One region of the Actinokineospora guangxiensis genome, then DNA from elsewhere that is predicted to be linked to it. Evidence: riboswitches for the same ligand, from Rfam matches in the RefSeq annotation. Region 1 holds a riboswitch; the other holds the start of a gene.

Region 1 (15,354 bases):
GACGCCGCCGACGTGGCGGGCGTGACCGCGGGCGAATCCGGCTCCGGCCTGGGCACCGGCGGCATGGCCTCCAAGCTCGCCGCCGCCCGCCTGGCCTCCGTCGCGGGCGTCCCGGTCCTGTTGGCCTCCGCCGCCGACGCGTCCCGAGCCCTCACCGCCGCCGACGTCGGCACCGCCTTCGCCGCCTCCGGCCGCAGGCTCACCGCCCGCCGCTTCTGGCTCGCCTACGCCGCGGACTCCACCGGCACCCTCACCTTGGACGACGGCGCCGTCGCCGCGGTGGTGGGCCGCCGCCGCTCCCTGCTGGCGGCCGGAATCACCGCCGTCGCGGGCGAGTTCCACGCAGGCGACGTCGTGGACCTCACCGACCCGGCCGCCCGGGTGGTCGCCCGCGGCCTGGTCGCCTACGACTCCGCCGAACTCCCCACCATCATCGGCCGCTCAACCCGCGACCTCCCCGCCGAACACCGCCGCGAAGTGGTCCACGCCGACGACCTGGTGGCCTTGGCCGCCCGCTGAATCACCGCACCGCGCTGACGAAGAACGACGGCCAGGCGATCAGGAACCGTCCCTCCCGCCCGCGCAGCTGCTGATCGGCCAGCCACGCGTCGGCCGCCTCCCGCGTCACCTCGCCGGACTTCACCGCCGCCGACGCCAGCGCGTCCAACGACGGGACCATCGCCTCGTGGTCGGTGCTCACCACCGTCCGCACCTCGACATCGACGTCCCGGAAGCCCGCGTCGAGCAGCAGCGCGCGGAACCGGCGACCCGCGTGCCCTTCCCGCACCACCGACACCACCGCCCGCGGGATCTCCTGCGGGCCGTCCACCCCGACCATCCCGTAGTCCTGGCCGACGAGAACCGCCTGTCCGCCCGGCGCCAGGACCCGTCGCGCCTCGGCGAGCGCGGCCACGATGTCGGGCACCAGGTGCAGCACCCGGGACGCGCGGTACCCGTGGACTTCGCCGTCCCCCACCGGCAGAGCGTCGGCCGCCCCCACATGGAACTCGATCCCCGGATGACGCGAACGCGCTGCCGCGATGGTGGCCTCGTCCAGGTCCACCCCGATCACCCGGTGCCCCTCGGCCGCCAGTTCCGCGGCGGCGTGCCCCGCCCCGCACCCGACGTCCACGACCGCCGACCCGGCGGGCAGGGCCAGCATCTCCCGCACCCTCGCCCGCGCCTCGGCCATGCCGGGCAGCTCCTCGATGCGGTCGAGGTCGGAGAGGTTCACGTGGTCGTCGCCAGCGCGAACGGCAGGACGGCGTCCGCCCCGGCCTCCAGCAGCAGAGTCCCCGCGACGGTCATGGTCCAGCCGGTGTCCACCTGGTCGTCCACCAGCAGCACCGGCCCGGACACCGCCCCCCGCACCGTCGCCCCATTCCACAGCCCCGCCAGCCGCTGGGCGCTGTTGGCCCGCACGGCCCGCCCCACCACGACCTCGCCCAACAGCGGCAACCGCCCGATCCCCGAGATCCGCGCCCCCAGGTCCTCGACCAGCCGCGGCCGCGACTCCGAGGACACCGTCACCACCCCCACCGGCCGGCGCGACCACCCCCAGGCCGCCAGCACCTTCACGCAGCCGTCCACGACCTCGTCCGGCACGACGCCGTCCCCGCCCGCGAACAGCTCGCGCAGCCGGTTGCCCCACCCGATGTCGGTCAGCCGCCCCAGCGCCCGCCCGACCTCCAGCGGCTGCTTGATCTTCCCCGACAGCGGCACCCCCAACGCCGCCATCCCGGTCGGCCACAGCTTCTTCGGCGGGATCTCCACCCCGGGCCGCCGCAGCCGCTCGCGCGCCGCCGCCACCCCGTCGGCCGAGACCTCGGCGCTCCAGCGCTTGCCGGTGCAGTTGTCGCACCGCCCGCACGGCGCGGCGTGTGGGTCATCCAGGGTGCGCAGGAGGAACTCCATGCGGCAGCCGTCGGTGCGCTGGTAGTCGATCATGGCCTGCTGCTCGTCGGCACGGGCGCCGGAGATGCGGCCGTAGCGGGACTCGTCGTAGGCCCACGGCTCGCCGGTCGAGATCCACCCGCCCTTGACCCGGCGCACGGCCCCGTCGACGTCGAGCACCTTCAGCACCATCTCCAGCCGGTTGCGCGAGAGCTCCACCCTGGGCTCCAGCGCGGGCGTCGACAGCGGCTTCTCCTCGTCGGCCAGCGCCGCCAGCACCTGCCGCACCACCGGTTCCGGCGGGAACGCCAGGGAGGCGAAGTAGGACCAGATGTCCTTGTCCTCAACGCCCGGCAGCAGGACCACGTCCGCGCGCTCCACGCCACGGCCCGCGCGGCCGATCTGCTGGTAGTAGGCGATCGGCGACTGCGGGGCGCCGACGTGCACGACGAAACCCAGGTCCGGCTTGTCGAAGCCCATGCCCAGCGCCGAGGTCGCCACCAGCGCCTTGACCCGGTTGGCGAGCAGGTCCTCCTCGGCGCGCACCCGCTCCTCGGTGTCGGTGCGGCCGGTGTAGGAGGCGACGGCGAAGCCGCGATCGCGCAGGAAGGCGGCCAGTTCGTCGGCGGCGGCGACGGTGAGCGTGTAGATGATCCCCGAGCCGGTCAGGGTTTCCAGGTTCTCGGCCAGCCACGCCAGCCGGGCCTGCGCGGTCGGCAGCTTCAGCACGGCCAGGTGCAGGCTCTCCCGGTCCAGCGCGCCCCGCAGCACCGCCGACGAGCCGAGCTGGGCGGACACGTCGCGCACGACCCGGTCGTTGGCGGTGGCCGTGGTCGCCAGCACCGGCACCCCGGCGGGCAGCTCGGTCAGCAGGGTGCGCAGGCGCCGGTAGTCGGGGCGGAAGTCGTGGCCCCAGTCGGAGATGCAGTGCGCCTCGTCCACCACGAGCATCCCGGCCGAGGCCGTCAGCGACGGCAGGACCGTGTCCCGGAAGTCCGGGTTGTTCAGCCTCTCGGGTGACACCAGCAGGACGTCCACGTCGCCCGCGGAGACCTGCGCGCGGACCGCGTCCCACTCGTCCATGTTGGCCGAGTTGATCGTCGCGGCGTGCACCCCCGCGCGCGCCGCGGCCGCCACCTGGTTGCGCATCAGCGCCAGCAGCGGCGAGACGATGACCGTCGGCCCCTGGCCCAACTCCCTCAGCAGGGCCGTGGCGACGAAGTAGACCGCCGACTTGCCCCACCCGGTGCGCTGCACGACCAGCGCCCGGCCGCGGTCGGCGACCAGCGTCCTGATCGCCGTCCACTGGTCCTCGCGCAGCCGGGCGCCGTCACCGGCCAGGGCGCGGAGCCGTTCCTCTGCCGCCGCGCGCAGTGCCTGCTCGTCCACGCCCCCCTTGATACCTCACACGCGCACGAGCACCTGCTCCAGGTCCTTGCGCACCAGGTCGGGGACGGTCGCGTCCTCGGCCGGATAGCCGACCGGGATGACGGCGAACGCCTTCTCGTTGCGCGGGCGGTTGAGCACTTCGGACAGGAACCTCATCGGGCTGGGCGTGTGGGTGAGCGCGGCCAGCCCGGCCAGGTGCAGGGCGGTCAGCAGCATCCCGACGGCGATGCCCACGGACTCGTCCACGTAGTAGTGCTTGTGCTGCTCCTCGCCGTCGAGGAAGTAGCGCTGCTCGAACACCACGATCAGGTACGGCGCGTCGGTCAGGTGCGGCTTGTTCTGGTCGGTGCCCAGCGGGCGCAGCGCCGAGATCCACTCCTCGCCGAGGCGGCCCGCGTAGGAGACCTGCTCCTCCTTCTCGGCGGCCTCGCGGATGCGCGCGCGCACGTCCGGGTCCTGGACCAGCACGAACGTCCACGGCTGCTGGTGGGCGCCCGACGGCGCGGTGGAGGCCACGGCGATCGCGTCCACGACGACCTGCTCGGGGACCGGGTCGGGGGAGAACGCGCGCACCGTGCGCCGTTGGTCCATGCGCGCCCGCAGGTCGGCGGCGGTGCGCAGCGAGTCGTCGGTGCCCATGCGCTCCGGCCGGTACGGCACCGGCCGGTAGGGCTGATCGTGCATCGGTTCCCAAGCCATGGGCAGAGTGTCGCAAGCCGACGGGTGCGACAGCTCATACCGAAAGGTCATAGGACGGCCGTCATGAACCGAACGGTGGCACGTCCGCACTGGTGAGGCCGCCGCAGGGGAGCGGCCGACGGCGCGATCTCCCGACGCCCCCCGCGGGAGATCGCGCCGAAACCCGGCGGCGCAGGCTCTACGCTTCAGCGCTATGGCACGGCGCATCGGGATCATGGGCGGCACGTTCGACCCGATCCACCACGGCCACCTCGTCGCCGCCAGCGAGGTCCAGGCCCGCTTCGCCCTGGACGAGGTCGTCTTCGTCCCCACGGGCCAGCCCTGGCAGAAGAGCGACCGCGAGGTCAGCCCCGCCGAGGACCGCTACCTGATGACGGTCGTGGCGACCGCGTCCAACCCGCGCTTCTCGGTCAGCCGCGTCGACATCGAGCGCAGCGGCGCCACCTACACCGTCGACACCCTGCGCGACCTGCACGCCGTCGAGCCGGACGCCGAGCTGTTCTTCATCACCGGCGCCGACGCCCTCTCCCAGATCCTGTCCTGGCGAGACGCCGAGGAGCTGTTCACCCTCGCCCACTTCGTCGGGGTCACCCGACCCGGCTACGACCTGGCCGACACGCACCTGCCCACCGGGTCGGTCAGCCTCATCGAGGTCCCGGCCATGGCCATCTCCTCCACGGCCTGCCGCGAGCGCGTCGCCAAGGGCGAGCCCGTCTGGTACCTGGTGCCCGACGGCGTCGTCCAGTACATCTCCAAGCGCGGGCTCTACACCGGCTGAGGCCGCACGGACGGCTCAGCGCGGGCACACGCCCGGCCTGCGGGTACCCTCGACGGGTTGCGTCCGCGAGATCCGCAGAAGGAGTGCCGTGGCAGCCACGGAGCAAGCCCGCGAGTTGGCCCTCGTCGCAGCGGCGGCGGCCGCTGACAAGAAGGCGACCGACGTCGTCGTGCTCGACGTGTCCGCCCAGCTCGTCATCACCGACTGCTTCGTGATCGCCTCGGCGGCCAACGAGCGCCAGGTCGGCGCGATCGTCGACAGCGTCGAGGAGAAGATGCGCGAGGCGGGCACCAAGCCCGTCCGCCGCGAAGGCGCCCGCGAGGGCCGCTGGGTGCTGCTGGACTTCGTCGACGTCGTCGTGCACGTCCAGCACGCCGAGGAGCGCTCGTTCTACAGCCTGGAGCGGCTGTGGAAGGACTGCCCGAGGGTGCCGTTCGACGCGGGCCCGCCCGCCGAGGGGGACGACGCCACGTGACGCTGCGCAGGATCGTGCTGTGGCGGCACGGCGAGACCGACTACAACGCCACCGGCCGCATGCAGGGCCACCTGGATGCCAACCTGACCGAGGTCGGCTGGAACCAGGCGCGCTTCGCGGTGCCCGCGTTGATCCGGTTCGCCCCCGACGTCGTCGTCACCTCCGACCTGCGCCGCGCCACCGACACCGCCACCGTCTTCAGCACGGCCAGCGGTGTGCCGATGCGGGTGGACAAGCGCTTGCGCGAGACCCACCTCGGCCTCTGGCAGGGCAAGACGTCCGCCGAGGTCGACGCCGAGTACCCGGGCGCCCGCACGACCTGGCAGACCGACCCGACCTGGGCCCCGCCCGGCGGCGAGGCCAGGGTCGAGGTCGCCGCCCGCGCCGCCGAGGTGGTCGCCGACCTGGACGCGGGCGAGGACGAGACGGCGCTGCTGTGCGCCCACGGCGGCCTGATCAGCGCGCTGACCGCCCACCTGCTGAACCTGCCGGTGCAGTGCTGGCCGCTGCTGGCCGGCGTCGGGAACTGCCACTGGACCGTGCTGGCCCGCCGCGAGGCCAACGGCGACGCCTGGCGACTGATCAACTACAACGCGGGCATCACCGGGTGACCACCCTGCTGGTGCTGGGCGACTCGCTGGCCTTCCACGGCCCGGACGGCCCGTGCCCCGCCGACGATCCCCGCCTCTGGCCCAACCTGGCCGCCGCCGCGCTCGGCGGCGAGGCGGAGCTGTTCGCGGGCTTCGGCTGGACCGCCCGCGACGCTTACTGGGCACTGGTCGGCGACCCCCGCCTGTGGCCGGTGCTGCCGCGCGCGTCCGTGCTGGTCCTGGGCGTGGGCGGCATGGACAGCCTGCCGTCGCCGCTGCCGACCTACCTGCGCGAAGGCATCCGCTACCTGCGCTCGGACGCAGTCCGGCGGCGCGTGCGCGCCGCGTACCTGCGTGCCGTGCCCGCCCTCGCCGGGGTCAGCCGCAGGGTGGCGCTGCCCCCGGGCGAGACCGTCCGATACCTGGACAGGACGCTGACGGCCGTCCGCGCGCTGCGCCCGGACATCCCCGCTGTGGCCGCGCTGCCGTCGGTGCACCGCGCGGCAGGCTACGGCGGCGTCCACCACGGGCGGGAGGCCACAGCGCGCGCGCTGCGCGGCTGGTCGGCCTCGGCGGGGGTGCCGCTGCTGGACCTGTCCGAGGTGGTGGGCGACCACGTGCTCAGCGGCCAGGGCAATCCCGACGGCATCCACTGGGGCTGGACCGGCCACGAGCAGGTCGGCAAGGCCTTCGCCGAGCTGATCGGTCCTCTGCTGGACTGACCGCCAGCGGTTAGGCTCACCCACCGTGCCGTTCGCCGTAGTCACCGACTCCACCGCGTACCTCCCCGAGGGCTTCGCCGACCGGCACGACGTCCACGTCGTCCCCCTCACCGTCCACGTCGACGACCGCACCGGCCGCGACGGCATCGACATCGGCCCGGACGAACTGGCCAAAGCCCTGCGCGAACACCGCACGGTGACGACGTCGCGCCCCAACCCGGAGGAGTTCGCCACCCGCTACCGCGACCTGCTGGACTCCGGCTGCGACGGCATCGTGTCGGTGCACCTGTCCAGGGACCTGTCCGGCACCTGGGAGTCGGCCAGGCTCGCGGCGGCCGAAGTGGACCCGGCGCGGGTGCGCGTCGTGGACTCCCGCACCATCGCCATGGGCTTGGGCTTCGCCGCCCTCCAAGCCGCCGCCGTCGCCTCGTCGGGGGCGGGCGGCGAGGAGGTGGAGGCCGCCGCCGTGGCCGCCGCCGCCCGCACCAGGTGCACCTTCGTCGTGGAGACCCTCGACTACCTCCGCCGAGGCGGTCGCATCGGCGCCGCCGCCGCCCTGCTCGGCACGGCCCTGGCCGTCAAACCCATCCTCCACGTCTCCGACGGCGGCATCCAGCCCCTGGAGAAGGTCCGCACCACAAGCCGGGCCCTGGCCCGCCTGGTCGACCTGGCCGAAGCGGCGTCCCGCGAACTTCCCGCAGGCACCCTCCGCCTGGCCGTGCACCACCTCGGCGCCCCCGACCGGGCCGCCGAGCTCGCCGCCAGGGTGGACGAACGCATCCCCGGCTCGGCGGGCTGCTTCGTGAGCGAGGTCGGCGCGGTCATCGGCGCCCACACCGGGCCCGGCGTCCTGGGGATCGCCGTCTGCACCTGAGTTGTCCACAGGCCGCGATTTCTCCGTGGCCGCCGGGGATCGCGGCCTCCTACCGTCGATCTCATGAAGACGAAGACCACCGTCGACGAAGCCCTCGCCCGCCTCGGCCGCGCCATCGATCGCCCGTGGGACAACGGCACCCTGCCCTCCTATGCGGACCGAGAACCGCCGCTGGCCCGATTCCTCAACCGCTGGACCAAACCCGCCGACCAGCATTCCGGTGGCCGTCCCGAGTACACCCGTGTCACCACCCCGTCCCCCGCCCCGTCCCCCACCCCGTCCCCCACCCGTCGTCCTGAACGCGACTCGTCGGCCTTCACCGGCGTCCTCCCTGACGTCCGCCCGACCCGGAGGAGCATCGCCCCAGCAGCCCTGTCAGGCACCGCACAGGCCCGCGCCGCCGTGGCGGCCCATTCGCCCGACGCCACCGACACCTCCCCGGACCTGGTGCCCGCATACCCCACCCGCGACCCCGACGCGCTCGGCCAACCGGAACCTCCCGCCGGTGAACCGAGTTCCCGGTCCCGCCACAGCTCCAGCACATCCGTGCCCACCGACCGCTTCCCCGCCCTGACCGCGGCCGACCTCGGCCTGCCCTCCCCGGGGAACACCCACCACCCCCGAACCCCTCATCCCTTCGACGGCGACCGCCTCGACCACCTCGACCCCGCGCCAAGCCACATCCCGGCAACCAGCACCTCCCGCGACTGGGCGCCCGGCGATCGAACCTCCCGCGACCCCGAGTTCGACCTGGACCCCGAGTCCGACATGGACGCACCCCAACCGCAGCGACCACGCACGCCGTTCGCCCGTGTTCCCCGCTTGGCCGCCATCGTCGCCGTGGTCGCGGGCGCACTCCTCGCGGGTCTGCTGCTGCTCCCCGGCAAACCCACCGCCGCCGAGCCGCCCGCCTCCGCCCCGCCTGCCGTCGAGCAGCCCGCGCGCACCATCACCGTCGACATCCAAGGCAAGGTCGCCAAGCCCGGAGTCCGAGACCTCCCCGCGGGTTCCCGCGTGATCGACGCCATCGAAGCCGCCGGCGGCGCCCTCCGCGGCGCGAACACCTCCTCCCTGAACCTGGCCCGCCCACTCGCCGACGGCGAGCAGATCCACGTGGGCACCCCGCCGCCCGACGCCGATCCCGCCGCGCCTCCCCGCACCAATCTCAACACCGCCCCCGTCCACCAGTTGGACGCACTCCCCGGCGTGGGGATCGTCACCGCCCAGCGCATCGTCGAGTTCCGCAACCGCAACGGCACCTTCACCAGCGTCGACCAGCTCCGCGAGATCGAGGGCATCGGCCCCAGCCGCTTCGCCAAGCTCAAGGACCTGGTCACCGTTCACTAGCCCGCATGCCAGCGCCCCGACGACGATAGGAAGCCAATGCCCGCCAGCCGCTTCTCTCTGACCACTGTGGACAACACTCGCACCCCGGCAGCTCCGGTGACCGATGCGCGCCCCGCGCGCCGACCTCCGGACGTCACCGCCGCACGCCCGCACCTGCCCGTCGTCCAGGCGCGCTGCACCGGTCGCGGCGCGTGCGCGCCTGCCGCGCAGTGCCCGCCGCACTTCCCGTCACCCGGCCGCGCTCACCGCCGAACGTGGTTCCGAAAGCGCGCTCGGCCTGTCGCCGACATCGAGTCGCTGGCCGCTGCCGCCGGGGTGCTCACCGTCGCGGCGTCCTGCCCCACCCACGGCGACGCGGCCCCGCCCCTGGTCCTGATCCGCTCGACCACGCCACCGTCGACATCGCCCACCACGCCCGCCCCGGAAGCGGCCAGGTACTGCGCGAACGCCGCGCCCAGCTCGCGGCCCGACACCGCGTCCAGCGCCCCCGGCCGTCCTGTCCTGCGTCTCGTCCCCACCTCCCGCGAGGACACCCCATGCCCCGCCCCGACTGGCGTCTCGTCCCCGCCGCGGCAGCGCTCTGGCTCGCGGCGTTCCTCGGCTACCTCCTCCACTGGGCACTCGCCGCGGCGGTGGGTCTGGCGGCTGCCGCCGTGGCTGTGGTGCTCCTCGTCCGGGCGCGCACGTCCCAGCGGGTGCACCCTGGCTGGCCGCTGCTCGTCGCCGGGGTGCTCGCCGTGCTGCCGGTGTCCGAGCGGCTGCGCGAGGCCGCGACGGACCCGCTCCGGGAGCTGGCCGCCGCCGGGGCGGTCCTGGAGTTCCGCTTCGAGGTGGTCGAGCGGCCTCGGCCCATCCGGGCCGCTGGCTATGGGGCTACGCCGTCCGGTGTCAGCGGGGTCGTCATCGCCGGGAGGGCCGTGGGAGAGCCCAGTGGGGGCGCCGTCGTCGTCTTCGCCCCAGCCGACCAGTGGGTCGACCTGCTGCCAGGTCAGCACGCGACGGCGACAGCGCGGCTGGCTCCGGCCGAGGAAGGCGGCCTGACAACGGCGGTCGTCAAGGTCCGCGGTCCTCCCTCCGATGTGGACCCTCCTGGCGCCGCGCAGCGCGTCGCCGCGGAGCTGCGGCAGGGGCTCAGGGACGCCGCGCGGGCGGTGCTCGGGCCTGAGGCGGCCGGGCTGCTGCCCGCGCTCGTCGTGGGCGACACCGACGGGCTGCTGCCGGAGGTCCGGGCCGACTTCGACACCGCGGGGATGACGCACCTGCTGGCCGTCAGCGGGGCGAACCTAGCGATCGTCGGGTTCTTCGCGCTGCTGCTGGTGCGGCTGTTCGGGGCTGGGCCGTGGGTGGCGTCGGCGGTGGCCGCGGCGGCGATGGTCGGGTTCGTGGTGCTGGCCGGGCCGGAGCCGAGCGTGCTGCGGGCGGCCGTCATGGGGCTGATCGGGCTGCTGGCGCTGGCGCTCGGGCGGGAGAAGTCCGCACTGCCCGCCCTCGCCGTCGCGGTGCTCGGGCTGGTCGCGGTCGACCCCGGGATGGCGGTCGCGTTCGGGTTCGTGCTGTCCGTGCTCGCCACGGCGGGGCTGGTGCTGCTGGCCCCGAGGTGGGCCAGGGCGCTGGAACGCAGGCGGGTGCCGCCCGGGATCGCCGAGGCGCTGGCCGTCCCGGCGGCCGCGCAGCTGGTCACCGCGCCCGTCGTGGCGGGCATGAGCGGGCAGGTCAGCCTGGTCGCCGTGGCCGCCAACCTGGTGGCCGCGCCGGTCGTCGCGCCCGCGACGGTGCTGGGTGTGCTGGCCGCGCTCGTCACTCCCGTGTGGACGTGGGGTGGGCAGGCGCTCGTCACGGTCGCCGGACCGGAGACGCGGTGGCTGATCGCCGTCGCCGAACACGCCGCCGGGGTGCCGGGGGCGGCGCTGGACTGGCCGTCGGGGTGGTGGGGCGGGTTGGCCGCGGCGGCGGCGATCGCGGTGCTCGCGGTGGCCGTGCGGCTGCCGAAGGTGCGGGCGCTGGTCGCACTCGGGCTCGTCGGGGTGCTGCTGGTGGTCGTGCCGGTGCGGGTGGTGCTGCCGGGGTGGCCGCCGCCGGGGTGGGCGGTGGTCGCCTGCGACGTCGGGCAGGGCGACGCGGTCGTGCTGGCCACCGCCGACACCGGGCGGGCCGTGCTGGTCGACGCCGGGCCGGAACCCGGGCCGGTGGGGGACTGCCTCGACCGGCTCGGTGTGAGGAGCCTGGCCGCCGTCGTCTTCAGCCACCTGCACGCCGACCACATCGGCGGGCTGGCCGCCGGGCTGGAGCGCGACCCCGCCGCGGTCGTGGTCGGGCCGGGGCGCGCGCCCGGCTGGGCGTGGGAGCGCGTGCGCGGGGCCGCGGCCGACGCCGCGGTCCCGGTGGTGGAGGTGACCGCGGGCAGCCGCTTCGGCTGGCCCGGACTGACGATCGATGTGCTGCACCCGGAGGAAGGAGGCGCCCAAGCGGCGGAACTCGACGGCAGCGAGATCAACAACGCCTCGCTGGTCCTGCTCGCGCACACGGCCGCGGGGCGGGTCCTGCTCACCGGCGACATCGAGCTGGGCGCGCAGGCCGAGCTGGTGGCAGGCGGTGTCGACCTGGGCGCGGCCGTGGTCAAAGTGCCCCACCACGGCAGCCGGTACACCGATGAGGCGTTCCTGGCGGCGGTGGGCCCGGAGGTGGCGCTGGTCAGCGTCGGGCGGCGCAACCGCTACGGCCACCCGGCACAGGCGACGATGGACGTGCTCGCCCGGCTCGGCGCGCGCACCGCGCGCACCGACACCGGGGGAGACGTCGCCGTGGTGGGCGGGGTGCCGCTCGGGGTCACTTCCCGAGGGCGGCGCGCACCGCCGCGCTGCTCGGCGGGACGACCGCCTTGGGGCCGATGCGGTCCTCGACCGCGTCGAGGGTCTTGAGGCCGTCGCCGGTGATGAGCAGGACGGTCTCGGCGTCCGGGTCGAGCTGGCCCGACTCGATGAGCTTCTTCGCCGTGGCCACGGTCACGCCGCCCGCGGTCTCGGCGAAGATGCCCTCGGTGCGGGCCAGCAGGCGGATGCCCTCCACGACCTCCTCGTCGGTCACGTCCTCGACCGCGCCGCCCGTGCGGCGCACCGAGTCGAGCACGTACGGGCCGTCGGCGGGCGCGCCGATGGCCAGTGACCGGGCGATGGTGTCGGGCTTGACCGGGCTGATCACGTCCTGGCCCGCCTTGTAGGCCGCGGCCACCGGGGAGCATCCGGTGGCCTGCGCGCCGAAGATCCGGTACGGGGTCGCCTCCACGAGGCCGAGCGTGCCCAGCTCGCGGAAAGCCTTGTCCACCTTGGTCAGCTGCGAGCCGGAGGCCACCGGGACGACGACCTGGCCGGGCAGCCGCCAGCCCAGCTGCTCGGCCACCTCGTAGCCGAGGGTCTTGGAGCCCTCCGCGTAGTACGGGCGCACGTTGACGTTGACGAACGCCCAGTCCTCGTACTCCGCCGCCAGTTCGGTGGCCAGTCGGTTCACGTCGTCGTAGTTGCCGTCGACGGCGATCAGCGAACCGTCGTACACGGCGGTGGTGAGGATCTTGGCCCGCTCCAGGGAGGAGGGAATCAGGACAACCGAGTCCCAGCCCGCGCGCGCCGCCGCGGCGGCGACGGCGTTGGCCAGGTTGCCCGTGGACGGGCAGGCGAGGACGGTGAACCCGAGCGAGCGCGCGGCCGCCAGGGCGACGGCGACGACGCGGTCCTTGAAGGAGTGCGTCGGGTTGCCGGTGTCGTCCTTGACCCACAACGACTTCACGCCCAGTGCGGCGGCGAGGCGGTCGGCCTTCACCAGCCGGGTGAAGCCGGGGTCGGTGTTGGGGTGGGCCTGCACGTCCGGCGGCACGGGGAGCAGGTCGCGGTAGCGCCAGATCGACTTGGGGCCGGATTCGATGCTCTCCCTGGTCACCGCGCCGAACTCGTAGGCGACTTCCAGGGGGCCGAAGCACTCGGCGCAGGCGAACTCGGCGGCGAGGGGGACCTCATGGCCGCACTCGCGACAGGAAAGGGCGCGGGCCGGGCCGAGGTTCAGGGAGGTGGTGACTGGGGTTGTGTCCACAGCGGTCATCGCGAGGCAACTCCTCATCTCTCCCGCGTGCGCGGGTCGGAATTGGCACCGTGGTCGTGGCCTTCTCGTGGTCGAGATGGCACTTACGCCGGTTGCCGGGGCTTCGTCGGGCCGTTCCCTCTGCCCCTCTGGATGAGCGGTATTCAGTTGTGCGGGCCGCGATGCGACCTGCCGGACACGGTACGGCACCCGTGCGGGCGGCGGCCACGGCCGCGTCCACGATGCGAGAGACCTTGCGCTTCCCGCGGGCATGGCAGGATGCCGGTGTGAACCCGCCCGCGGACGCCCCCGCCCCGCTGCGCTTGGTCATCGGCGATGAGGAACTGCTGGTCGAACGCGCGCTCCGCGCCGCACTCGACGAAGCCCGCGCCGCCGACCCCGCCGCCGACCTGACCCGGGTCCGGGTGGCTGACCTCACACCCCCGGAGCTGGCCGAGCTGGTCTCGCCGTCGCTGTTCGCCGAGGGCAGGGTGGTTGTCCTCGACGCCGCCCACGAGATCACCCAGGACATCGCGGCGGCCGTCTCGGCCTACGCCAAGGAACCCGCCGACGGGATCGTCCTGGTGGTCGTGCACAACGGCGGCGGGCGCAAGACGGGCAAGGACCTGGTGGCCCTGCTGCGCAAGCTCGGAGCGGCCGTCACCGACTGCCCGAAGATCACCAAGCCCGCCGAACGGGACGCCTTCGTCAAGGAGGAGATCCGGCGGGCGGGCGGGCGCGCCGACCCGCGCGCGGTCGCCGCGCTGATCGACTCGGTGGGCTCGGACCTGCGCGAGCTGGCCGCCGCCGCCGCGCAGCTGGTCTCGGACTCCGGTGGCGACGTCACCGAGGAGGAGGTGCGCCGCTACCACCGCGGCCGCGCCGACGTGACCGGCTTCGCAGTCGCCGAGAAGGCGATCACCGGCGACGTCGCGGGCGCGCTGGAGGCGCTGCGCTGGGCGCTGCAACTGGGCGTCGCGCACGTCCTGGTCGCCGACGCCCTCGCCGACGCCGTACGTACCGTGGCCAGGGTGGCGGGGGCGGGCCGCGCCGACCCGTTCCGGCTGGCCCAACAGCTGGGCATGCCGCCGTGGAAGGTGAAGAAGGCCGTCGCCCAGTCGCGCGGCTGGCGCGCGGAGGGACTTGTCGAGGCGATGCACATCGCCGCCGAGGTCAACGCCGACGTCAAGGGCGCCGCGGTCGACGCCGACTACGCCCTGGAGCGCGCCGTCCTGCGCATGGCGAAGGCGCGAGGGGCCTAAGTAGACCGTTGGCTCCGGGTCGTGACGAGTGCGGCCGGCGCGTAGCCGATCGCGGCGGGCGCCAGCGGCGACCACGTGCCGCTCAGCCCGCGCCGCCCCCCCCGGAGCAGTGCGCCGCCACGGCCCGGCAGGGCTTCGGTCGCCCAAGCGGCGGGCAGGGTGAGCACCGGACCGAGTAGCCCACCGGCCACGCGGGCCGCACCCCGGCCGGGGGCAGTCCCACCAGGCCGGCGCGACGCCCACCGCCGGCACGATGGTGACTGGCGCGCCGCCCCACTCACAGCCCAGTCCGGCGCGTCCGGACAGCTCAGGTCGTTCGCCCCGAGCAGCCGCGGCGCACCACCTGGCCACAGGGCGAGCACCGCCGGCCACAGCGGCACGACCGCGCGGGCCACCGCGGCGGAGGCCAGGGATCGCGGTGTGGCCCGCTCCAAGGTGCGCATCTGGCAGCGCGGGCGGCCGGGCAGCCCGAGCATCCGGCCCCCCGCCGCCAGGTTATCCGGCTGATCATGGTGGTTGCCAGGCGTTTTGGTGGGCTTGTGGACAGGGGCGCAACGGGAGCCGGAGGCGGGCGGCGCTCGCCGGTCGGTCAGGGCTGGGTCTCGCGGCTGGCCATGATCTCGGTGCGGCGTTCCAGGCGGTGCTTGCGGCGGATCTCGGCCTCGCGGAGGCGGCGGTGGTCCTCGGCGGTCTCCGGGAGGACGGCGGGGACCGGGCGGGGGTTGCCGTCGGCGTCGACGGCGACGAAGACCAGGTAGGCGGAGGCCACGCGCAGCGGGGGTACCCCGGCGCGGTCCCACGGCTCGGCCAGGACGCGGACGCCGACCTCCATCGACGAGCGGCCTGCCCAGTTCACCTGGGCGTGGGCGTGCACCAGGTCGCCGACGCGCACCGGGTGCAGGAAGGTCATGCCGTCCATGGCCGCGGTGACCGCGGGGCCGCCGGAGTGGCGCTGGGCGACCGCGCCCGCGACGTCGTCCACGAGTTTCATGACCACGCCGCCGTGGACGGTGCCCAGGAGGTTGGTGTCGAGGGCGGTCATGATGTGCGACAGCGATGTTCGCGCCGCCGACGGGGGTTTCGGGTCCATTGCGCGAGTCTCGCACGCACGATCGGAGCCGGGGTCGCGCGACCGGACCTCATGGGCGAACCTGGAAACGCGACAGCGCCGCTCCCCTGTGGGGAACGGCGCTGTCGGAAGGCCGGTGGGCTCAGCCCAGCTTGTTGAAGCGCGACGCCATGGCCGACTTCTTGTTG
Region 2 (15,354 bases), on a different contig from region 1:
ATCGAGGACGTCCGCTTCGGCAGGTCCCCCGTGGGCCGGGGCTATCGTGAGTCCGAAGTAGACGATCTGCTCGACAGGGCCGCCGCCGCCATCGCGGCCATTCCGCGCCAGAGCGACACCAGCCCGCTGACCGCCGAGGAGATCCGCGCGACGCGCTTCCCGCCGGTCCCCGAAGGCAGGCGCGGCTACACCGCCTCCGAGGTCGACGCCCTGCTCACCCGGGCCGCCGCCACCCTGGACGGCGCCGACACCCTCACCGCCGACGACATCCGCCACGCCGCCTTCGGCGCGCCCCCGCCGGGCGGCCTCGGCTACCACGAGGTCGCGGTCGACGTGTTCCTGGACCGCCTGGAATCCACCCTCGACTCACCCTGACAGCCGCGGTCTCGGACGGCCCGGCGATGACCGCTGGCTGGACATCCGCCGGCTCGGCGGCCACCGCTCGGGGGCGGCCTGCCGAGCATGATCGTCGGCGGAGTGCCCGGCCCCCCGCCGCCAGGTTATCCAGGCGGGGAGTGGCATATCCACAGCGAAGTCGTGGCTGTGGACAAGTGTGAGCAGGTGGCGGCCCAGGAGGTCAGCGGCGGGCGCGGTAGGCGGCTTTGGTGGGCTGGTCCAGGTGTTCCATCGCCTGGGTGAGCATCACCTTCGGGGCGGTCGCGGCGTGGGTGTCGAGGAAGGTGTGGAGGCGGGTGGGGTCGTGTTTGCCCGCCTCGCGGGCGAGGCCGCCGACTGTTTTCTGGACCAGGTCGTGGGGGTCGTGGGCCAGGAGGTCGGCCAGGGCCCAGGTGTCGGTCAGGTCGCCCTCGCGGATGAAGTGCAGGGTGGCGAAGATGGCGATGCGGCGCTTCCACCAGTCCGGGGAGGCCGCGAGGTCGTACAGGGGCGTGCGGGGCCTGTCGGCGAGGTGGCGGCCGACGACGTGGTGGGCGCAGAGGTCGACCAGGTCCCAGGTGTTGATCAGGTCGATGCGGGCCATGTAGAGCGCGTAGAGCGCCGCCAGGTCGGCCTCGGTGGTCTTCTTCGCCGAGGCGCGCTTGCCCATGACGCTCAGCGCCCCGACGCGCACCTCGTGCACCGGGCTGCGCAGGAGTTCATCGATCTCCGCGATCGGGAGACCGATGAACTCCTTGGCCAAGGCGAACACGCTGCCCATCCGCACGCCCCAGAACTCGGCGTCGGTGCGGAAGTGGTCCTGCTGCCTGCCCTGGTCCACCGGGGTGGCCAGGGCCCGCAGCCGGGCGGTGAACGCCGCGGCGGTCAGCTCTCCTCCTCGGCCAGGCCGCCCGCGAGCTGCTGGCCCGCCGCCGCGCGCCGCAGCTTGCCGGACGGGGTCTTGGGCAGGGTGCCCGGCGCCAGGACGAGGACCGCGCTCGGGCGGGCGTTCACCGCCTCGAACACCCGGGAGCCGACCTCGCGCTTGATGCGCTTCTCCTCATCGGCGTCGCCCGCCGAGCGGGACTCCACCACGACGGCGAAGCGCTCCCGGCGCGACCCGGCGTCCAGGCGGACGGCCACGGCGTTGCCCGCGCGCACGCCCTCGACCACGCTCGCGGCGCGCTCGATGTCGGTCGGGTAGATGTTGCGGCCTGCCAGGATGATGACGTCCTTCTGCCTGCCGCAGATGACGATCTGGCCGTCCACGAGGTACCCGATGTCCCCTGAGGACAGCCAGCCGTCGGCGTCCTGAGTGGCCACCGGGCCGTTCACCGTCAGGTAGCCGGGGGTGACGGCCTCGCCGCGCAGCTGGATCTCGCCGACCTCGCGCTCGCCGCGCACCGCGCCGTCCTCGCCGACGATGCGGGCCTCCAGGCCCGGCAGCGGCTCGCCGAGGATGGCGAAGGCGCGCGTGCCGTCGGGGTCGGGGACGGCGCGGTTGTCCGACTCCAGCAGGTCGGCGTCGATCTGGTCGAGGGTCAGGCCGGTGCCCAGTGGGGCGAACGACACCGCCAGCGTCGTCTCGGCCATGCCGTAGGCGGGGAAGACGCAGTTCGGGTCCATCTTGAACCGGGTGCCCTGCTTGACGAACGCGGCCACCGCGGCCTCATCGATCGGCTCGGCGCCGTTGAGCGCGATGCGCAGCGAGGACAGGTCGTACGTGCCCTCGTCGTCCACATTGGACAGGCGGCGGCCGAGCAGCGCGTAGGCGAAGTTCGGGGCCGCGGTGATCGTGCCGCCGTGGCGGGAGATCAGGTCGGCCCACAGCAGCGGGCCGGTCAGGAACTCGACCGGGGTGACCTTCACCAGCTCCATGCCGACGGTCATCGGGACGGTCAGGAAGCCGACCATGCCCATGTCGTGGAACAGCGGCAGCCACGACACCATGATGTCGGTGGCGACGTCCAGCTCGGCCTTCTCGGCCATCGCGGTGAGGTTGCTGTACAGGTTGCCGTGGGTGATGCGCACGGCCTTCGGGTCGGCGGTGGAGCCGCTGGTCAGCTGCAGCAGCGCGGGCGCGTCCTCGTCGACATCGACCGGCTCGGCCAGCGGCTCGCCGTCCTCGAGGTCGGCGAGCAGGCGGTAGGCGACGCCGTGCTCCTCCAGCACCGGGGCGACGGGCTCGAACGGCGAGCCGAGCAGGACCAGCTTCGAGTCGATCATGGCCAGCACGCGGACGGTGTCGGCGGCCCACTCGGCGAGGTCGGTGCGCGGGGTCGGCTGGTGCAGCATGGTGATGCTGCCGCCCGCCAGCCACACCGCCTGCACGGCGGGCGCGATCGACACCGGCTCGGCGGCCAGCACCGCCACCGCCCCGTGCCGGGCGAGCCCGCCGGAGACCAGCGCCCCCGCCATCCGCGCGGCGCGCTCGTGCACCTGGCCCCAGGTGTGGCGCACGGGTGCCTTCGGCTCCCCCGTGGTGATGCCCTTCGCCTCGCCGCGCTCACCGCGGGCGGACTCCAGCATCAGGTCAACAAACCGGCTCATGAGCGCAGCCTAGTGTTTGCCCGCGCGGGCACTACTCCAGCGCGTCGGCCAGCTCCAGCCAGCGCGTCTCCACGTCCTCCTTCTCCGCGCCGACCTGCCGCAATTCCGCGTCGAGCCGGGCGAGGCGGTCGTGGTCGGCGGCTTCGGCGGCCTCGTGGTTGAGCTTGGCCTCGCGGTCGGTCAGGGTCTGCAGGCGGCGTTCGAGGCGGGCCAGCTCCTTCTGCGCGGCGCGGTGCTCGGCCGAGCCCGCGCGCAGGCCCGCGCTGTCGTCCGGAGACTGTCGGTCCTCGCCGGTGGGCTTGGACCCATGGGGGTCTGCCCCCTGGGTGGGCGGGTTGTGCCGACCGGCGGGGGAGGGGAGCTTCCCGGCGCCCGCGAGCTGCTGGGCGCGGATCGACAGGTACTCCTCGATGCCGCCGACGAGGTGGGTGACGCCGCCGTCGCCGAGCACGGCGTGCACGGAGTCGCAGACGCGCTCGACGAGGTAGCGGTCGTGGGAGACCACCACGAGGGTGCCCGGCCACGAGTCCAGCAGGTCCTCCAGCTGCTGCAGGGTGTCGATGTCCAGGTCGTTGGTGGGCTCGTCGAGCAGTAGGACGTTGGGCTCGGCCATGAGCAGCCTGGCCAGCTGGAGCCTGCGCCGCTCGCCGCCGCTGAGGTCGCCGACCGGGGTCCACTGGCGCGCGGCGGGGAAGCCGAAGCGCTCGGCCAGCTGCGAGGCCGACATCTCCTGCTTGCCCAGCACCACCCGCCGGGCGACCTCCTCCACCGCCTCCAGCACGCGCAGCGCGGGCGGCAGGTCGTGCAGCTCCTGGCTCAGGTGCGCCAGGCGCACCGTCTGCCCCTGCAGGCGCTTGCCGGACTTCGGCTCGCTCTCGCCTGCCAGCAGGCGCAGCACCGTCGACTTGCCCGAGCCGTTCACCCCGACCAGGCCGACCCGGTCGCCGGGGCCGATGCGCCAGGTGACCTCGCGCAGGATCGGCTTGGGGCCCGCGTCGACGGAGACGTCCTCCAGCTCCACCACCGTGCGGCCCAGCCTGCGCTTGGCGAAGGCCAGCAGCTCCACGGAGTCGCGCGGGGCGGGCACGTCGGAGATCAGCGCCTCGGCGGCCTCGATGCGGTAGCGCGGCTTGGACGTGCGGGCCGGGGCGCCGCGGCGCAGCCACGCCAGCTCCTTGCGGGCCAGGTTGCGGCGCTTCTCCTCCAGCGTGTCGGCCAGGCGGGCGCGCTCGGCGCGGGCGTAGACCCAGTCCGCGTAGCCGCCCTCGTACTGCTCGACCCGCCCGCCGACGACTTCCCACGTGCGCGTGCACACGGTGTCGAGGAACCACCGGTCGTGGGTGACGACCACCAGCGCCGTGCCCGCGGCCAGCAGGTGGTCGGCGAGCCACTGCACGCCCTCGATGTCCAGGTGGTTGGTCGGCTCGTCCAGCACGACCAGGTCCAGCTCGCGCACCAGCGCCGCGGCCAGCGCGACCCGCCGCCGCTCGCCGCCGGACATGGTGTCCACCGAGCTGTCCATCCCCAGCGCGGTCAGCCCCAGCCCGTCGAGCACCGACCTGATCCGCGCGTCGGCGGCCCACTCGTGCTCGGCGTCGAACCCGCTGAGCACCGCGTCGCGCACCGTCGAGCCCGGCGCCAGCTCGGTGCGCTGGGTGACCACGGCCATCCGCAGGTCGCGCACCTGGCTCACCCGCCCGCCGTCGGGCGGCTCCAGGCCGGCCAGCACCTCCAGCAGCGTCGTCTTGCCCCCGCCGTTGAGCCCGACGACCCCGACCCGGTCGCCGCGGCCGATGCCGAGCGAGACCTCGTCGAGCAGCGGGCGGACGCCGAAGCTCTTGCTGACCTTCTCCAGATTGACCAGGTTGGCCATTCACGCACCTTCGGCCGGGGCTTGCACAGACCGCACCAGCTTACCGAGTGGCTTCAGTCACCCGCTTTTCACTGTTAATAGACCGTTCGGCGATGGCTCGAATACCCTCCGTTGACCATTTTGACAATGGCGCGAATCCCGACTAACTACGACTTGGTTTTGCTGTCTTGGAGGTCGAGATGTCCCGCGTCATCGCTGCCGCTCTGCTGCTCGTCCTCGCCGGCTGCGGCACCCCCGCCGCCGAGGAGACGGTCCCGTCGGAGTTCGGTCGGCAGATCCAGATCCGCTCCAGCGGCAGCCCCGTGCTCGCGACGCTCTGGCTCGACGGCGTGGACAAGGTCACCTGCACCGAGCCGGGCAGCCTGCCGCCCAACCGCGGCCACTTCCTCGCCGCGCGCATCGTGCTGCAGACCACCGAGCAGTACGAGCCGAACTGGGGCTGGTGGATGAGCGCCGAGGACTTCCTCGCCGTCGATGCCGACGGCGAGGTCATCGGCCAGGGGCTGAACACCTCGTGCCTGTCGCCCTCGCGCTACCTGTCCGACGACTTCTACCTGACCGACTCCGGCTACTACGGCGAGATCCTCATCGACGCCGCCGCCGAGCACGGCACCCTGATCTACCGGCCGCACAACCTGCCCGCCGACATCAAGGGCTGGCACTGGCAGTTCTAGGCAGCGGGCCGCGATGGTGACGGCTGCTCCTTCAGGATGATTTCGAGGGACGATTCCGTCGGGCGAGTATCTGGTGCGGTAGCGTCGCTTCCGTCTGCATCCGCAGACGTCTGAGGGGAGATTTATTCAATGTTTTCACGTCGTTTCGCCGTGCGTTTTTTGTCTGTGGTGTTCGGTGTCGCTGCCGCGTTCTCGCTCCAGCCTGCGATGGCATCTGCGCAGGTCGGCGGCACTGTGGGAGTGGCGGCCTACTCTGACTTCTGTGCGACCGGCCGAGTGAAGTCGATCGCCAACAACCTTCCCATTCGCACGGAGCCGTTGCACAGTGCTGCGCTTATCACGACCGCGCAGATGGGATACCAGTACGATTGTGTGGTCGATTACTACGCTTTGGGTGACCGGTACACCGCCTGTGGCGTGTCCAATGCCAACGGGTGGATTCTGATCAAGTTCAACAGCACCGGAGTCATCGGGTTCACCTACATGACCTGCTTGCAAGACGTCTGATCGACCCCGCGGTGGGGCGCCCGCCGGGCGTCCCACCGCGGTCCTAGGCGTGCACCTCGGGCGGGACCGGCCGGGGGGCCTCCTCGCCGCCGATGACGCGGGCGCCGGGGACCGGGCCGTGGGCGACGCGGACGGTGCGGCAGACGCCCGCGCCCGCCAGTTCGGCGGCCACGCGCAGGGCGGCGGTGTCGTCCTCGCACAGGAAGGCGCAGGTCGGGCCGGAGCCGGAGACGATGCCCGCGAGCGCGCCCGCACCCACCCCGGCGCGCAGCGTGCGGCGCAGGCCGGGGCGCAGGGACACCGCGGCGGCCTGCAGGTCGTTGCCCAGCAGCAGGGCCAGCTGGCGCGGGTCGCCGGTGGAAAGGGCTTCGAGGACCGGTTCGACGGCGCCCGCGCGCGGTGGGTCGCCATCGACGCGGAGGCGGTCCAATTCGGTGAATACTGTCGGAGTCGACAATCCGCGGCGGTCGAATGCCAATACCCAGTGATAGGTGTGCCGGGCGAGCACCGGCACCAATCGCTCGCCGCGTCCGGTGCCCAATGCGGTGCCGCCGTAAAGGGTGAACGGGACATCGCTGCCGATTCGGGCGGCCAGGCCCGCCAGGTCGTCGCGGGTGACCTCCAGCCGCCACAGCGCGGCGAGGCCGACGAGGGTGGCCGCGGCGTCGGCGCTGCCGCCAGCCATGCCGCCCGCGACCGGGATGCCCTTGCGGATGACCACCCGCACCCTGGGTTCGTCGGGGTCGCGGCCGCAGAAGCGTGCCAGTTCCTGCACCGCGCGCCAGGCCAGGTTCGACGGCCCCGTCGGCACCGAGTCGGCACCCTCGCCGAGCACCTCGACGCCGGGCTCGTCGGCGATGGCCACCGTGACCTCGTCGGTCAGCGACAGCGCCTGGAACAGGGTGGTCAGGTCGTGGTAGCCGTCCGGCCGAACGTCGCCGACCGCCAGGTGCAGATTGACCTTGGACGGCACGCGGACGGTGACCGGTTGCGGGACGACAGCGAGCACCCGACCAGCCTACGGGTCAGGCCGCGATGCCCTCCGGGCCCCGCACCGGGCGCTTGACGACGCCGCCGCGCTCGCGGATCCAGGACAGCGTCGACTCCGCCTGCGGGCCGGAGACGCCCAGCAGGAAGCGGGCCACCGGGGTCTCGCCGACCCTGGTCAGGCCGCCGCCGATGACCGAGACGTCGGTGCCGAAGCGGCCGCTGGCCTCCGGCAGCAGCGCGCCGACGGCGGAGAAGCCGATCAGCACGACCTCGGCGATGCGGTCGTGGCGGGCGCGCAGCGAGTCGGGGGTGTCGATGGCGGGCAGCAGCGCGTCGGCGACCAGGCTCGTCGGGTCCTGGATCAGCGACAGCACCGAGCCGCTGTCGGCGACGCGGCCGTCGACCAGCAGGGCGACGTCGTCGGCGATGCGGCGCGCGACGGTCGAGTCGCTGGTGGTGACCAGCACGGTGGAGCCCAGCTCGCCGCGGGCGCGGTCCAGTACGGCGAGCACGCCCGCCGCGCCGTCGCCGTCGAGGCCGTGGGTGGGGTCGTCGGCCAGCAGCAGGCCGGGGTCGCCGACGAGGGCGCGGGCGATCTGCACCCGGGCGCGCTGGCCCGCGGTGAGGTCGGCGGGCAGGGCGTTGCCGCGCGCGGTCAGGCCGATCAGGTCCAGCAGCTTGCCGACCCGCTCGCGGCGCTGCGGGCCGTCGATGCCCGCCTGCTCCAGCGGCATCGCGATGTTGCCCGCCGCGGTGCGCTGCGGCAGCAGCTCCTCGTGGCCGACGACGCCGATGCGGCGGCGGGCGGCGCGCAGGCGGCGCTGGTCCAGCGAGGCGGTGTTGTAGCCCTCGACGCGGACGACGCCGCTGTCCGGGCGCTCCTGCAGGGAGACGAGTCTGGCCAGGGTGGACTTCCCCGAGCCGCTCGGTCCGACGATGCTGGTGATCGCGCCGGGGGCGAGGTCGATGCTGACGTCGTCGATGGCGACGACCTGGCCGCTGTCGGTCCAGAAGGTCTTGGTGGCGTTCTCAACCGTGATCATGGCTTGGCTCCAGGCAGGCGTGAGTGCCGCGGCCCGGCGCGCGTCGGCGCGCGGCGGTGCGGCTGAGGTGTGTCCTAAAGGGATGGCGGCGGGGCGGAACTCGGCTGGATCAGCCGGATACGCACATTCGCCGACAGCCGGTCACGGTGCGCCTGCACTCGTCTATGACCCGCCTGCGGGTGAGGATGCCCATTTCGTTCTCCTCCATCGGTCCTGGCGGTAGCACCTGCCCGCGAGGGTGGTTGCTGCGGCGTCACAGAGCCAGGTCTCTCGGCCGCTCCTGATGGATAGCTGACCTGAGCTAACCCGATGTCCTGCCCGTCGCGCAAGCCTGTTAGGGCAGGTTAAGCCGGACCGTTCGCAACGTCACACTCCCGGAGTGCTCGGAGAGGCCCGAACGGCCCACTACCGGCCGGTATGGGCGCGCTGAGCAATCCGGACGAAGTCGCCGACGGCGAGCTGCTCGCCCCGCGCGCCGGGGTCGACGCCCGCGGCGGTGAGCACGGCCTCGGCGGCGGCGGGGGAGCCCGCCCAGCCGGACAGCGCCGCCCGCAACGTCTTGCGCCGCTGGGCGAACGCCGCGTCCACGACGGCGAAGACGGCCTCGCGGTCGGCGTCCGGGGTGTCCCTGCGCTCCAGCAGGACCAGCGCGGAGTCGACGTTGGGCACCGGCCAGAACACCGCCCTGGGCACGGTGGCGACCCGCTTCGCCGAGGCGTACCAGGCGATCTTGACGCTGGGCACCCCGTAGACGCGCCCGCCGGGGCCCGCGGCCATCCGGTCGGCGACCTCGGCCTGCACCATGACCAGCACCCGCCGCAGCGTCGGAACGGCGGCCAGCAGGTGAAGAACGACCGGGACTGCGACGTTGTAGGGCAGGTTGGCCACGAGCGCCGTCGGCGCCACCGGCAGCTCGGTGACCTTCATCGCGTCCGCCTGCACCACGGTCAGCCGGTCGGCCAGCTCCGGGGCGTGCTCGGCGGCGGTGGCGGGCAGCCGCGCCGCCAGCACCGGGTCGATCTCCACGGCCACCACGGCCGCGCACGCGGGCAGCAGCGCCAGGGTCAGCGACCCCAGGCCCGGCCCGACCTCCAGCACGACGTCGTCGGCGGCGAGGTCGGCGGCGGCGACGATGCGGCGCACGGTGTTGGGGTCGTGGACGAAGTTCTGCCCGAGCTTCTTGGTCGGACGCACCCCGAGGGACTCGGCGAGCCCGCGGATCTCGACGGGCCCCAGCAGCTTCATGAACGCTCCCTCAGTGAGGGCTTGCCCTCCAAATTGGACAGTCCGTTCCAGGCCAGGTTCACCAGGTGCGCGGCGACCTCGCCCTTCTTGGGCTTGCGCGCCTCCAGCCACCACTGGCCGGTCAGCGCGACCATGCCGACGAGCGCCTGGGCGTAGAGCTGGGCCAGCTTGGAGTCGTAGCCGCGCTTGCTGAACTGCACGCCGAGGATGTGCTCCACCTGGCTGGCGATGTCGTTGAGCAGGCTGGAGAACGTGCCGGTCGAGGTGGCCACCGGCGAGTCCCGCACGAGGATGCGGAAGCCGTCGGTGGAGCCCTCGATGTAGTCCAGCAGCGAGCCCGCGGCGCGCTCCAGCAGCAGCCTGGGGTGGGCGTCCTCCGACAGCGCCGCGGTCATGCCGTTGAGCAGCGTGCGCATCTCCCGGTCGACGACGACCGCGTAGATGCCCTCCTTGCCGCCGAAGTGCTCGTAGACCACCGGCTTGCTGACGTTGGCCCGGTGCGCGATCTCCTCCACCGAGGCGGCGTCGAAGCCCTTCTCGGCGAACAGGGCTCGGGCAACGTCGAGCAGCTGCTCGCGCCGCTCCCTGCCGCTCATGCGCACGCGGGCCACCCCGGGCACCTCCGCTCCGGTACCCGCGGCGTCGCTCGGCCGACTCCCCGCTCCACCCGGGCAGCCTAGTCGCGCCGCCCGGCCCGGGTTACTTGGCCGAGATCTTGGCCAGCCGCTGCGGCGTGGGCCAGCGCACGTCAGTGGCCCAGCCGAACTTCTCGAAGAGCCAGATCAGCCGCGCCGAGGTGTCGATCTGCCCGCGCAGCACGCCGTGGCGGGCGCAGGTGGGGTCGGCGTGGTGCAGGTTGTGCCAGGACTCGCCGAAGCTGAGGATGGCCAGCGGCCAGAAGTTGGCGGCCTTGTCGCGGCTGGCGAAGGGCCGCTCGCCGATCATGTGGCAGATCGAGTTGGTCGACCAGGTGACGTGGTGCAGGACCGCCACGCGCACCAGCCCGGCCCAGAAGAACGCGGTGAACGCGCCCCACCACGACCAGGTCAGCAGTCCGCCGATGAGCGCGGGCAGCAGCAGCGTGGCCGCGGTGAGCAGCGGGAACAGCTTGTTGACCCGGACGATGTCGCGGTCGGCGAGCAGGTCGGGGGCGAAGCGCTGCTTGCTGGTGACGTCGTGGTCGAACAGCCAGCCCATGTGCGCGTGCCAGAAGCCCTTGGCCAGCGCCATCGGCGAGGTGCCGAACAGCCACGGCGAGTGCGGGTCGCCCTCGCGGTCGGAGAAGGCGTGGTGGCGGCGGTGGTCGGCGACCCAGGTGATCGGCGGGCTCTGCACCGCCATGCTGCCCATGACCGCCAGCATGATCTTGAGCGGCCGGTTGGCCTTGAACGAGCCGTGGGTGAACAGGCGGTGGTAGCCGACGGTCACCCCGAGGCCGGAGAAGTAGAAGAAGAACACCGCGAGGGCGACGTCGAGCCAGGTCAGGCCCCACCCCCACGCCAGCGGGACGGCCGCGATGAGGGCGGCGAACGGCAGCAGTACGAAGACGTACACGCCGATCCGGGTGGCCAGGTTCCGCTGGCCGTCGATGATGGGCCGGGGGCCCGCGCCGACGGTGGCTGTCATGTCTTCCCTTTCGCGCCGGGCGCCGGTAAGGGCAGCCTCGCCTACGGTTGCGTAACCTTCGCCAGCGTAGGCGGAAACGGGGTGGGAACGACATATGGCAATCGGTGGTCCCTGCCACCCGGATGCCGCGCCCCGCGCGCGCAGGTGAACGCAGCGCGTTCGGCCGAGCCGGATGCGTGCGCACGGCCGACGATCATGTGACGCCGGTAACACCCGATCGGACGCGACCGGAGGCCAATCGCCCGGGTCCTGGTGCTCCCGGACGCCTGTCCGTGCCACGATGGTGCCCGCGTTCGGGCCCCGGGCCCGAGCGTTCCGCCGTGGTGTAATGGCAGCACCTTGGATTTTGGTTCCAATGGTTCAGGTTCGAATCCTGGCGGCGGAGCACGGAGGAACCCCCACCAACTCGCCAAGGGGTGCAGCGACGCACGTGGACGCCGAGCAGCGGGACGAGGCAGACCTGCCCGCGTTGGAGGAGCGCTCCGACGCCTGGCTGGTGGGGCGCGCCCGCGAACTGCTCGCGATCATCCAGACCAGCCCCGCCGCCGAGCGGCGCAGGCACACCACCGAGGTCGACCGCCTCCTCGCCGAGGCCCAGCACCGCGGCGAGCCGCGCATGGTCGCCCAGCTGCTGCGCTCGGCGGTCGCCGTGCGGGTGGTCAACGCCGACACCGCCGACTCCGCCGAGCCGCTGCTGGACGAGATGCTCGCCCACACCCGCCGCCACGGCCTGGTCGTGCTCCAGGCCGACGCGCACGCCCTGCGCGGGCGCCGCCTGCTCATCGCCGGGGCCGAGGACGCCGCGCTCACCGAGGCCGCCGTCGCCCTGGCCATGCTGGACGAGGACATCACCCCCGACGTCATGCTCGGCGGGCGCGTCTGGGACATGATCATGGCCTCGACGCTGCTGGACATCGGCAGCGTGCTCACCCAGCTCGGCGTCTACGAGGTCGCCGACCAGGTGATGACCCGGGCGCACAAGTGCATCCGCGCCTCGGCGGGCCCGCACCTGATCTCGGTGCACCTGATCAACCGCTGCCGCCTGCTCATCGGCTGGGGGCTGCGGCTGGAGCGCATCGGCGAGGACGAGCGCGCCGCCGAGCGCTTCGCCACCGCCGCCGCGATCGCCGTCGCCGTCGAGGCGCCCTTCCGCGAGTCGCTGTTCCCGCGCGACGCCACCCGCCCCGCCGCCGACCAGAACCCGATCATCGGCGCGGCGCTGGCGCTGGCCCACCCCTCCGGCGTGCACGTCAAGCGGCTGCGGGGGCTGATCGACTCCGTGCACTACCCGCGCGAGCTGATCATCGCCGCGATCGCCCTGGCCCGGTGCCTGGAGTACGAGGGCCGCGACGACGAGGCCCTGGCGGTGCTCGACGACGCCCGCAGCGCCATGTACGACGACGCCTCCGAGCCGACCCTGCGGCTGTGCCTGATCCGCGAGTACGCCCGCCTCTCCGGGCCCGACGGCGGCGAGCGCACCACCAGCGCCCTGGAGCACTACGCCTCGGAGCTGGAGAACCAGCTGTGGGAGATGCGCGAGTCGCGCATCGCCACCCTCAACACCCGCCGCGAGCACGAGCGCCTGTCCCGCATGCACGGCGCGATCGCCCGCCAAGCCCTGCAGGACCCGCTCACCGGCCTGCCCAACCGCCGCGCCCTGGACGAGCGGCTGGAGGCGCTGGCGGGCAACCCCACCAACCACCCGCTGGCCATCGCCCTGGTCGACCTCGACGGGTTCAAGGGCGTCAACGACCGCATGTCCCACGCCGAGGGCGACGACGTGCTGCGCGTCGTGGCCGCCACCATGCGCGACGCGCTGCGCGGCAGCGACATGGTCGCCCGCTACGGCGGCGACGAGTTCATCGTGCTGCTGGCAGGCGCCCCGCTCGCCGCCGCCGAGGCCGCGCTGCGCCGCGCGCTCACCGCCGTGGCCGACCTGCCGCACGACCTCTCGCACGGGGTGACGCTGTCCATCGGCGTCGTCGCGCTGCGTCCCCACGAGACCGCGGTGCGCGCGCTGGCCCGCGCCGACGCGGCGATGTACCAGGCGAAGCGGCGCGGTGGCAACGGGATCGTCGCCATCCGCGCGGGCGAGCCCGACGACGTGGTCGGCACCCCCGACGAGCAGGCCGACGACCCCGCGTGGGCGCTGCCGGAGACCACGTAGGATCGTGACCCGGCCGGAGTCGCGCCGGAATCCCCGCGTCGACCCGCGCCGCCGCTGTTCACGACGCTAGGGAGTGCGATGTCCGCAACTCTGACCTCGGTGGTGCTGGCCGCGGGGGAGGGCACCCGGATGCGCTCGGCGACGCCCAAGGTGCTGCACCCGGTGGGCGGTCGCCCGCTGGTCGAGCACGCCGTGCGCGCCGCCGCCGGTCTCAAGCCCGCGCACCTGGTGGTGGTGCTGGGCCACGGCCGCGACGCCGTCGCCGCGCACCTCGCCTCGCTCGACGGGGTGGCCACCGCGGTCCAGGAGACCCAGGACGGCACCGGGCACGCCGTGGCGTGCGGGCTGTCGGTGCTGCCCTCCGGGCTGACCGGCACCGTCCTGGTCACCTACGGCGACGTGCCGCTGCTGGACACCGACACCCTCGCCGCGCTGCTGGACGCGCACACCGAGCAGGGCAACGCGGTCACCGTGCTGACGGCCTCGGTCGCCGACCCGACCGGCTACGGCCGGATCATCCGCTCGTCGGATGCCTCCGTGCGGGGGATCGTGGAGCACAAGGACGCCACCGCCGAGCAGCGCGCCATCACCGAGGTCAACTCCGGGGTGTACGCCTTCGACGCCGAGGTGCTCCTCGACGGCCTGTCCCGGCTGTCCACCGACAACTCCCAGGGCGAGCTGTACCTGACCGACGTGCTCGGCATCGCCAGCGGCGACGGCCGCCGCGTCGGCGCGCTGGTGTGCGCCGACCCGTGGCTGGTCGAGGGCGTCAACGACCGCGTGCAGCTGGCGAAGCTGGGCGCGGAGCTGAACCGGCGCACCGTCGAGCGCTGGATGCGCGAGGGCGTGACCGTGGTGGACCCGGCCACCACCTGGATCGACCAGGACGTGACGCTGGCCCGCGACGTGGTCATCGAGCCGAACGTGCAGCTGCGCGGGGCCACCTCGCTCGGCGAAGGCGCGGTCGTCGGGCCGGACACCACCCTCACCGACGTGATCGTCGGCGCGGGCGCGTCGGTGGTGCGCACCCACGGCTCGGAGTCCGAGATCGGCGCGGGCGCGTCGGTGGGCCCGTTCGCCTTCCTGCGGCCGGGCACGACGCTGGGCGCCAAGGGCAAGATCGGCACCTTTGTGGAAGTGAAGAACTCCGACATCGGCGCCGGGTCCAAGATCCCGCACCTGTCCTATGTGGGCGATGCCACGATCGGCGAGCAGTCCAACATCGGCGCGGCGAGCGTCTTCGTCAACTACGACGGGGTCAAGAAGCACCGCTCGATCGTGGGCTCGCACGTGCGCATGGGGTCGGACAACATGTATGTAGCGCCCATCACGATCGGCGACGGCGCGTACAGCGGGGCGGGTACGGTCCTGCGGCGCAACGTGCCGCCGGGCGCGCTCGCGGTGAGCGGCGGGCCGCAGCGCAACATCGATGACTGGGTGCTGCGGATGCGGCCCGGGACGGCGGCGGCCGAGGCCGCGCAGTCGGCCAAGGACGCGCAGCGGGACGAGAGCGAAGGGCAGTCATGAACGCGAAGTCGGGTACTCCCAAGAAGAGCCTGATGCTGTTCTCCGGTCGCGCGCACCCGGAGCTGGCCGAGGAGGTGGCCAAGCACCTCAACGTCACGATCACCCCGCAGTCGGCCTACGACTTCGCCAACGGCGAGACGTTCGTCCGGTTCGAGGAGTCCGTGCGCGGCTGCGACGCGTTCGTCATGCAGAGCCACAGCGCGCCGATCAACCAGTGGGTCATGGAGCAGCTGCTCATGGTCGACGCGCTCAAGCGGGCCTCGGCCAAGCGCATCACCGTGATCATGCCGTACTACCCGTACGCCCGGCAGGACAAGAAGCACAAGGGCCGCGAGCCGATCTCCGCCCGCCTGATCGCCGACCTGTTCAAGGTCGCGGGCGCCGACCGGATCATGACCGTCGACCTGCACACCGCCCAGATCCAGGGCTTCTTCGACGGCCCGGTCGACCACCTCTTCGGCCAGACCCTGCTCTCCCGCTACGTCAAGGAGAACTACTCCGCCGACAACATCACGGTCATCTCCCCGGACGCGGGCCGCACCAAGCTCGCCGAGAAGTGGGCCAACGACCTCGGCGGCACCCCGATCGCGTTCATCCACAAGACCCGCGACCCGTTGCGCCCCAACGAGGTTGTGGCCAACCGCGTGGTCGGCGAGGTGCGCGGGCGGCTGTGCGTGGTCATCGACGACATGGTCGACACCGGCGGCACCATCGCCAAGGCGGTGCACCAGCTGCTGGACGAGGGCGCCTCGGATGTCGTCATGGCCGCCACCCACG

What was found. A riboswitch is a leader RNA that binds a small molecule or an ion and turns the genes downstream of it on or off. The one in region 1 is predicted to bind S-adenosylmethionine.
Positions count from the first base shown of each region.
Region 2: linked by a shared signal. The riboswitch ahead of ACFPM7_RS08760 (methionine ABC transporter ATP-binding protein) and the one ahead of thrC (threonine synthase) in region 1 are both predicted to bind S-adenosylmethionine.

Region 1 is NZ_JBHSKF010000004.1:70,124-85,477, forward strand. It holds gene proB (glutamate 5-kinase) at 1-519, shown strand, start outside; gene ACFPM7_RS10500 (methyltransferase domain-containing protein) at 521-1,234, opposite strand; gene ACFPM7_RS10505 (RecQ family ATP-dependent DNA helicase) at 1,231-3,282, opposite strand; gene ACFPM7_RS10510 (nitroreductase family protein) at 3,298-3,981, opposite strand; gene nadD (nicotinate-nucleotide adenylyltransferase) at 4,175-4,759, shown strand; gene rsfS (ribosome silencing factor) at 4,848-5,234, shown strand; gene ACFPM7_RS10525 (histidine phosphatase family protein) at 5,231-5,845, shown strand; gene octT (diglucosylglycerate octanoyltransferase) at 5,842-6,546, shown strand; gene ACFPM7_RS10535 (DegV family protein) at 6,572-7,420, shown strand; gene ACFPM7_RS10540 (ComEA family DNA-binding protein) at 7,484-8,767, shown strand; gene ACFPM7_RS10545 (hypothetical protein) at 9,010-9,285, opposite strand; gene ACFPM7_RS10550 (DNA internalization-related competence protein ComEC/Rec2) at 9,304-11,685, shown strand; gene thrC (threonine synthase) at 11,594-12,856, opposite strand; SAM riboswitch class I at 12,868-12,995, opposite strand; gene holA (DNA polymerase III subunit delta) at 13,123-14,097, shown strand; gene ACFPM7_RS10565 (acyl-CoA thioesterase) at 14,687-15,187, opposite strand; gene rpsT (30S ribosomal protein S20) at 15,309-15,354, opposite strand, start outside.
Region 2 is NZ_JBHSKF010000003.1:419,666-435,019, forward strand. It holds gene ACFPM7_RS08725 (DivIVA domain-containing protein) at 1-375, shown strand, start outside; gene ACFPM7_RS08730 (DNA alkylation repair protein) at 578-1,264, opposite strand; gene ACFPM7_RS08735 (fatty acyl-AMP ligase) at 1,261-2,925, opposite strand; gene ACFPM7_RS08740 (ABC-F family ATP-binding cassette domain-containing protein) at 2,957-4,798, opposite strand; gene ACFPM7_RS08745 (hypothetical protein) at 4,978-5,472, shown strand; gene ACFPM7_RS08750 (hypothetical protein) at 5,602-5,979, shown strand; gene ACFPM7_RS08755 (4-(cytidine 5'-diphospho)-2-C-methyl-D-erythritol kinase) at 6,023-6,988, opposite strand; gene ACFPM7_RS08760 (methionine ABC transporter ATP-binding protein) at 7,005-8,012, opposite strand; SAM riboswitch class I at 8,214-8,302, opposite strand; gene rsmA (16S rRNA (adenine(1518)-N(6)/adenine(1519)-N(6))-dimethyltransferase RsmA) at 8,418-9,257, opposite strand; gene ACFPM7_RS08770 (TetR family transcriptional regulator) at 9,254-9,853, opposite strand; gene ACFPM7_RS08775 (acyl-CoA desaturase) at 9,957-10,883, opposite strand; tRNA gene ACFPM7_RS08780 (tRNA-Gln) at 11,198-11,268, shown strand; gene ACFPM7_RS08785 (GGDEF domain-containing protein) at 11,314-13,050, shown strand; gene glmU (bifunctional UDP-N-acetylglucosamine diphosphorylase/glucosamine-1-phosphate N-acetyltransferase GlmU) at 13,129-14,577, shown strand; gene ACFPM7_RS08795 (ribose-phosphate diphosphokinase) at 14,574-15,354, shown strand, end outside.